2 linked regions of the Variovorax paradoxus genome follow. The protein of the gene in region 1 binds, or shares a complex with, the protein of each later gene. Links are inferred from orthologs where the notes say so. Each region holds a gene or a part of one and is shown on either strand. Other genes may lie near its edges.

Region 1 (3,135 bases):
CACACCATGACCACCACGCTGCTGCGCCGCGCCCTCCTGCTGCTGTCGCTCTGCGCCGCGTTGAGCGGCTGCGCGGTCGTGTCGGTGGCGAGTACCGCGGTGAGCGTGGGTGCCGGCGCGGTCGGCCTCGCGGCCGATGCGGCGATCGGCACCGCGCGCATCACCGGCAAGGCCGTGGGCGCCGCGGCCGATGCGGTGATTCCCGACGGCCAGTGAACCACAGGCCCCGCCGGATCAGGGGGCTTCGGTGCCCCGGTCGGGCGAAGAGCCGCTGCGCACGACGCGCTGGTCGTCGTTCAGCGTGGCGGTGAAGACCATGGGGGAGTTCGGCGGCTGCACCCAGCGCCATTCCCATTCGGTCTCGCGCTTGAGCGCATAGGGCGTGACCTTGGCGGGCTTGCCGAGCAGCTTGCGCAGGTCTTCCATCATCAGGCCGGGCTGCACGCGGGCGAAGTTCTCCGGCGTGAGCACCTGGCGCAGCGCGCTCATCTTTCCGTCGGCGCCGATGGTGATCATGTAGTTCTTCTGGCCCGCGGGCTGGCGGTTGTACTCGAACACGCGGGCACCGGCGGGCGCGTCCCAGACGTTCTCGGGCTGCCCGAAACGGGCGCGCACGTCGGCCTCGGTGGAGACGCCTTCCTCAAGCTCGCTGATGTTGTTCGTGTCGCATGCGGCAAGGCCGGCGACAGCCGCCAGGAACGCCGTTGCCATGCCGATCTGCCATCCTCGCCGTTGCGTCATGCCGACCCCGGTAAAATTCGCGCCATAAAGGTCCAGTCTATGTCCATCTTCCGTCGCCCCCACTACTCTTCCGAGATCACCAACTTCATCGAGGAGATGAAGGAAAAGAAGCCCACGCTCGAAGCCGAACAGCGCGCCGGCCGCGCCCTGCTCTGGGACAAGCACCTCGACCGCAGCCTGCTCGAGGAATACAGCGAAGCCCGCGTGCCCCAGCAGCCCTACGTCTACCAGACCCAGACGAAGTAACCCGCGCCAATGCCGAATTGGCAGCAAACGTCCATCCTTCCTGCGTGTCTCGCTATTGAATCAATAGCAAGCATCCGATGAACGGCGACGAGGACAACGGCACGCTGGTGGTCGCCATGCCCGACGTGGTGGACCAGGTCGCGCTCGCGAGGCTCTATGGCGAGCCGCTCTTCGCGATGCCGAAGGACCTGTACATCCCGCCCGAGGCGCTGCAGGTGTTCCTCGAGGCCTTCGAAGGCCCGCTGGACCTGCTGCTCTACCTGATCCGCAAGCAGAACTTCAACATCCTCGACATCCCGATGGCGGGGCTCACGCGGCAGTACCTGAGCTACGTCGACGAGATCCGCCAGACGAACCTCGAGCTCGCGGCCGAGTACCTGCTGATGGCCGCGATGCTCATCGAGATCAAGTCGCGCATGCTGCTGCCACCCAAGAAGGTGGCCGACGGCGAAGAAGCAGAAGACCCGCGCGCCGAACTCGTGCGCCGCCTGCTCGAATACGAGCAGACCAAGCTGCAGGCGGCCGCCATCAGTGCCATGCCGACCTACGGGCGCGACTTCTGGAAGGCGCAGGTCTACATCGAGCAGTCGCTCAAGCCGCGCTTCCCGGAGGTCGACGTGGTCGAGCTGCGCGATGCGTGGGCCGACATCATGAAGCGCGCCAAGCTTGTGCAGCACCACAAGATCTCGCGCGAAGAACTCAACGTGCGCGAGCACATGAGCATCGTGCTGCGCCACTTGCAGGGCCAGCGCTTCGTCGAATTCGAGAAACTGTTCGACGTGTCGCGCGGCACGCCGGTCCTGATCGTCACCTTCATCGCGATGCTCGAACTCGCGAAGGAGACGCTGATCGACATCACGCAGGCGGAAGCCTTCGCTCCCATCTACGTGCGGCTGGCCTACTCGCCCGCCTGACCGTTCGCCGGCTGATTTCCATGACGTCCGCCGTGCGCGACCTCGACGCTTCCATTACCAGCGGCCGCACGCATTGCGGCCCTGATCGTTCGCCGCCTGCCGAGCCGGCCGCAACCGCGGTGCCGGCGCCGCCGGCCGGCTGATCGCCCTCCCTCACCCTTTCCGTTTTTCTTTCCAGGATGCCCGGCCACCGACGCCCGCAGGGAAAGACCCAACCATCATGAGCTACAGCGTCAAGGAAATCTTCTACACCCTGCAGGGCGAAGGCGGACAGGCCGGCATGCCGGCCGTGTTCTGCCGCTTCGCCGGCTGCAACCTCTGGAGCGGCCGCGAGGCCGATCGCGACACCGCCGTGTGCCGGTTCTGCGACACCGACTTCGTCGGCACCGACGGAACGCTGGGCGGCAAGTTCAGGACCGCCGAGCTGCTGGCCGACACCATCGCCGCGCAGTGGCCGGCCGATGACCCGATGAGCGCCGGCCATCGCCTGGTGGTGCTGACCGGCGGAGAGCCGCTGCTGCAGGTCGACACGGCGCTGGTCGATGCGCTGCATGCGCGGCGCTTCCGCATCGCGGTGGAGAGCAACGGCACGGTCGAGGCGCCCGCGGGCATCGACTGGCTGTGCATCAGCCCCAAGGCCGGCGCGCCGTGGGTGCAGCAGTGCGGACAGGAACTGAAGCTGGTGTGGCCGCAACCCGGGTTCGACCTCGACGCGATGGCGCGCGCCGGCGAATTCACCCATCGCTTCCTGCAGCCGATGGACGGACCCGAACGGGCCGCGAACACCGAGCTGTGCATTGCGCAATGCATGCGGCAGCCCGCATGGCGCCTGAGCGTGCAGACGCACAAGATCACCGGCATCCGCTGAAGCGGCCGCCTTTTTCCTGGACTTTCCGACGATGCGATTCACCATCAGCCAACGCTTTTTCTTCGACGCCGCCCACACGCTGAAGCGCGAGATCGAAGTGGAAGGCAGCCGCCGTATCCACGGCCACACGTACCACGCCGAGGTCTGGCTCGCCGGAGAACGGGATCCCGCGACCGGCATGGTGGTGGACCTGGGATTGCTGCGGCGGCGCCTGGAAGACGTCCGCGGGCAGCTCGACCATCATCTGCTGGACGACGTGCCGGGTTTGCACCCGCCGACGCTGGAGAACCTGTGCGTGTTCATCGCGCAGGCGCTGCCCGACCTGAGGGCGTCGCTGGCGCGGGTGAAAGTCTGGCGCGAGGCGCT
Region 2 (4,532 bases), 1.6 Mb from region 1 along the record:
GTTCGTTGAGCCCTTCGATCGCCACCGGCTTGCTGCCCGCACGCCGCGTCGGCGGCATGGCGGCAATGGCGGCGTCGCCCGAAGCCAGGCCGTCGAGCGAGATCGGGGCGATCACGTCGATCAGCGGGTCGAGGCCGCCGCGGCGCTCGCCTGTCGGCACGGGCACGCCACTGGGGGCCGGCAGGTCGGGGTCGAACAGGGGTTCGTGGCGGTCGTTGGACGGCACCTGGTTCGGATCGACATGCAGCACGGGCTCCGGACCGTCGGGCGGGGCCGACATGGCGCGCTCGGCTTCGTCGAGCGCGATGTCGACCGCGTCGGGCTGGCGCGGCGCATTGCGGCGCGACATCAGCGTGTTGTAGGCAACGACGGCCGCGAGAACGAGGCCGCCGAGGATGGCCAGGGCGAGAGTGAGATTGCTCATGGGGCCGCTCGGCTCAAGCGGCTTCGACCATCGAGACCGCCGACTCCATGTCGACCGCCACGATGCGCGACACGCCCTGCTCCTGCATCGTCACGCCGATCAGCTGTTCGGCCATTTCCATGGCGATCTTGTTGTGGCTGATGAAGAGGAACTGGGTTTCGCGGCTCATGGCGGAGACGAGTTTGGCATAGCGCTCGGTGTTGGCGTCGTCCAGCGGCGCGTCCACTTCGTCGAGCAGGCAGAACGGGGCGGGGTTGAGCTGGAAGATCGCGAACACCAGCGCGATGGCGGTAAGCGCTTTCTCGCCGCCCGAGAGCAGGTGGATGGTCTGGTTCTTCTTGCCGGGCGGCTGCGCCATGACCTGCACGCCCGAGTCGAGGATCTCGTCGCCGGTCATCATCAGCTTGGCGTTGCCGCCGCCGAAGAGCTCGGGGAACATGCGGCTGAAGTGGTCGTTGACGATCTTGAAGGTGCCGCCGAGCAGGTCGCGCGTCTCGGCGTCGATCTTGCGGATGGCGTCCTCGAGGGTGCCGATGGCTTCGTTCAGGTCGGCCGACTGCGCGTCGAGGAATGTCTTGCGCTCGCTGGCAATGGCCAGTTCGTCGAGAGCGGCCAGGTTGACCGCGCCGAGCGCGACCACTTCGCGATTGAGGCGGTCGATCTCGCCCTGCAGGCCGGTGAGCCTGACCTTCTCGGTTTCGATCGACTGCGCGATGGCCTCGAGATCGGCGCCGGCATCGTCGAGCAGCTGCTGGTATTGCTCGACACCCAGGCGCGCGGCCTGTTCCTTCAGCTGGAATTCGGTGATGCGCTGGCGCAGCGGATCGAGCTCGCGCTCCAGCTGCAGCCGGCGCTCGTCGCTGGCGCGAAGCTTCAGCGTGAGGTCGTCGTACTGGCTGCGCGCCGCACCCAGCGCGCCTTCGCGCTCGAGCTTGAGTGCCAGTGCGTCCTGCAGGCCTGCCTGCGCTGCGGCGTCCGAAAGACGACCCAGTTCGGCGCGGGCGCGCTCGTCTTCGTCGGTGAGCGACACCACCTGCTGCGCGGCGGTCTCGATGGAGCGGTTGAGCTCGCCCCGGCGGGCTTCGAGCGTGCGCTGCGAGAAAGTGGCTTCCTGCGCCTGGCGCTCGAGACTGCGGTGCTGCTCGCGGCTCGCGTTCAGCGCGCGCCCGGCCTCGATGACGCGCTCGTCGAGCTGGGCGTGGCGCTCCTGGCTGTCGGCCAGCTGCATGTCAAGCTCTTCGAAGCGGCCTTCTGCGGCGATGCGGCGCTCCTGCAGTTCCTCGAGCTGGGCGTCGACCTCGCCGAGGTCGTTGGCCAGCTGCTCGCTGCGCGCACGGGTCTGTTCGGCAAGCTGCGTCATGCGCAACGTCTCGACCTGCAGCTCGTGCGCACGACCCTGGGTCTCTGCGGCTTCGCGGCGCGCGGTGACAAGGCGCTGCGCTGCATCGGCGTAGGCCGCTTCGGCACGAACCAGCGCAGTGCGCGATTCGTCGGTGATGAGCGTCTGGGCGCGCAGCTGGCGCTCCAGGTTTTCCATTTCCTGCTGGCGGGCCAGCAGGCCGGCCTGTTCGGAGTCGGGGGCGTAGAAATTGACGCTGTGCGCGGACACGGCATGGCCGCTCTGCACATAGATCATTTCTCCAGGCTGCAGCGTGGCGCGCTGGGCCAGCGCCTCCTCGAAGCTCGCGGCGGTGTAGCAGCCGTGCAGCCAGTCGGTCAACAGGGCTTGCTGGCCGGCGTCGTTCAGCCTCAGCAGGCTCGACAGGCGCGGCAGTGCCGCGGCCCCCTCGGGCACACCGGCGGCTGGCGGGCTATAGAAAGCGAGCTTGGCGGGCGGCGCGTCGTTGCCGAACGCACGCACCATTTCAAGCCGGCTGACCTCGAGCGCGCCCAAGCGTTCTCGCAGTGCCGATTCGAGCGCGTTTTCCCAGCCCTGCTCGATGTGGATGCGGCTCCAGAGGCCCTGCAGCCCGTCGAGGCCATGCTTGGCGAGCCAGGGCGCGAGCTTGCCGTCGGTCTTGACCTTTTCCTGCAGCGCGCGCAATGCCTCGAGGCGGGCCGAGAACTCGGCGTGGCGCGCGCCTTCGGTGTTGACGGCCTGCTGCTTCGCACGGCGATCGTCGTCGAGCTGCGGCACGGTCTCCTGCAGCTCCTGCAAGCGCGCATCTGCTTCGCTGGCGGCTTCCTGCGCAGCGGCGTGCTGCTCCTGCATGTCGACCAGGCGGGCTTCGTCGGGCGCAGCCAGCGCATTCTGGTCGGCACGCAGGCGCTCGCTGCGCTGCGTGAGCTGGCGGCTCTGCTCTTCGATGTTGCGCTGGTCGGCGGCCAGCACCTGAATCTGCTGCTGCACCTGCGACACGGTCGTTCGCTGCGCATTGGCTTCGTCCTGGGCACGCTGCACCGCCTCTTCGAGATCGGGCATGCGCGCGTCGTGTTCCTCGAGCTGTGCAGCCAGCAGGATGGCCTGCTCCTCGGCATCGACACCGGCACCCGCCAGCGTCTCGATCTCGGCTTCGGCCTCTTCGCGGCGGCGGCCCCACTGGCCCATCTGCTCGCGCAACTGCACCAGCCGCTGCTCGACGCGCTGGCGGCCTTCGACCACGAAGCGGATCTCGCCCTCGAGGCGGCCGACTTCCGCACTGGCCTCGTAGAGCTTGCCCTGCGCCTGGTTCACTTGGTCACCGGCGCTGTAGTGGGCCTGGCGCACGGTTTCGAGTTCGTTCTCGATGTGGCGCAGGTCGGCAGTGCGCGACTCGAGGTCGTTGATGGCCTTCTCGGAGTCGGTCTTGATCCTGGCCTGGTCGGCGTGGCTTTCGCTGCGCTTCAGGAACCACAGCTGGTGCTGCTTTCTGGTGGCGTCGCCCTGAAGCAGGTTGTAGCGTGCCGCCACCTCGGCCTGCTTCTCGAGCTTCTCGAGATTGGCATTGAGTTCGCGAAGGATGTCCTCGACCCGCGTGAGGTTCTCGCGCGTGTCGCCCAGCCGGTTCTCAGTCTCGCGGCGGCGTTCCTTGTACTTGGAGACGCCCGCGGCCTCTTCCAGGAACAGGCGCAATTCCTCGGGCTTGGATTCGATGATCCGGCTGATCGTGCCCTGCCCGATGATGGCGTAGGCGCGAGGGCCGAGGCCGGTGCCGAGGAACACGTCCTGCACGTCGCGGCGGCGCACCGGCTGGTTGTTGATGTAGTAGCTGCTGGTGCCGTCGCGCGTGAGCACGCGGCGCACCGCGATCTCGCTGAACTGGTTCCACTGGCCGCCGGCGCGATGGTCTGCGTTGTCGAACACCAGTTCGACGCTCGAGCGGCTGGCCTGCTTGCGCGTGGTCGTGCCATTGAAGATCACGTCCTGCATCGACTCGCCGCGCAGTTCCGACGCGCGCGACTCGCCGAGCACCCAGCGAACCGCATCCATGATGTTCGACTTGCCGCAACCGTTGGGCCCGACCACACCGACCAATTGGCCCGGCAACAGGAAGTTGGTGGGTTCGGCGAACGACTTGAAGCCCGAGAGCTTGATGGAATTAAGACGCACGACTTGTCGGCCTGGCTTGGCTGTAGCGCCAAGGTATTGATTTGTAAGGAAAATTGCACGGGCCTGCAGCTTGCAGCAGGCCGCCGCCCAAGCCGTGGATGATAACGTCAGGGCATGAGCGATTCCCTGGTTTCCCCCCTCGCCATCCGACGAACCTGCCTGCTGGCGGGCATGGCCGCCCTGCTCGGCGCCGCGGGCTGTTCGTCGATGCGCGACACGCAGCGCGCGGAGCCCTACAGCAACCAGGAATGGCTGCAATCGGGCGCCAACCGCATCGCCAACCTGTCGCTGCGCGACAACCTGCAGTCGGTCCGGCGCGTCCAGAGCACGCTCTACAAGCGCAACCCGCGCGAATGGCGCAAGTCCGCGGCCAGCATGGACGACGCCACCCAGCGCGCCTGGGACGCGGTGCTCAAGGGCCCCCCATTGCCCGAACTGAAGGGCGCCACCGGCATCGACGCGATCCGCATGGCCTTCGACACCGCGCCGCAGGGCTTCCAGGGCGACCGCGTGGCAGCGCTGGTGGTCGGCTGGGCCACGATGCTCAAGCAGGCCAACGGCGACACCTGGGACCAGACC

The links.
Region 2: the proteins of AACL56_RS22800 (region 1) and smc are in contact, whole or in part, in a crystal structure (PDB 3ZGX), measured with the Bacillus subtilis proteins. The link is inferred for Variovorax paradoxus from one-to-one orthologs.

The regions. Positions count from the first base shown.
Region 1 is NZ_LR743507.1:4,833,636-4,836,770, forward strand. The notes cover bases 1-2,982. They hold AACL56_RS22800 (segregation and condensation protein A), read left to right. Parts: upstream 1-1,064; coding sequence 1,065-1,901; downstream 1,902-2,982. Other genes in these bases: AACL56_RS22785 (hypothetical protein), read left to right, coding at 7-216; AACL56_RS22790 (outer membrane protein assembly factor BamE), read right to left, coding at 235-711; AACL56_RS22795 (DUF3460 family protein), read left to right, coding at 781-987; queE (7-carboxy-7-deazaguanine synthase), read left to right, coding at 2,122-2,769; AACL56_RS22810 (6-carboxytetrahydropterin synthase), read left to right, coding at 2,801-2,982. In the rest of the region: more of AACL56_RS22810, read left to right, coding at 2,983-3,135. UniProt on the Bacillus subtilis protein: Participates in chromosomal partition during cell division. May act via the formation of a condensin-like complex containing Smc and ScpB that pull DNA away from mid-cell into both cell halves.
Region 2 is NZ_LR743507.1:3,209,063-3,213,594, reverse strand. What follows is about bases 238-4,310. They hold smc (chromosome segregation protein SMC), read right to left. Parts: upstream 3,954-4,310; coding sequence 438-3,953; downstream 238-437. Other genes in these bases: AACL56_RS14730 (hypothetical protein), read left to right, coding at 4,068-4,310; AACL56_RS14740 (cell division protein ZipA C-terminal FtsZ-binding domain-containing protein), read right to left, coding at 238-424. Outside these bases: more of AACL56_RS14740, read right to left, coding at 1-237; more of AACL56_RS14730, read left to right, coding at 4,311-4,532. UniProt on the Bacillus subtilis protein: Required for chromosome condensation and partitioning.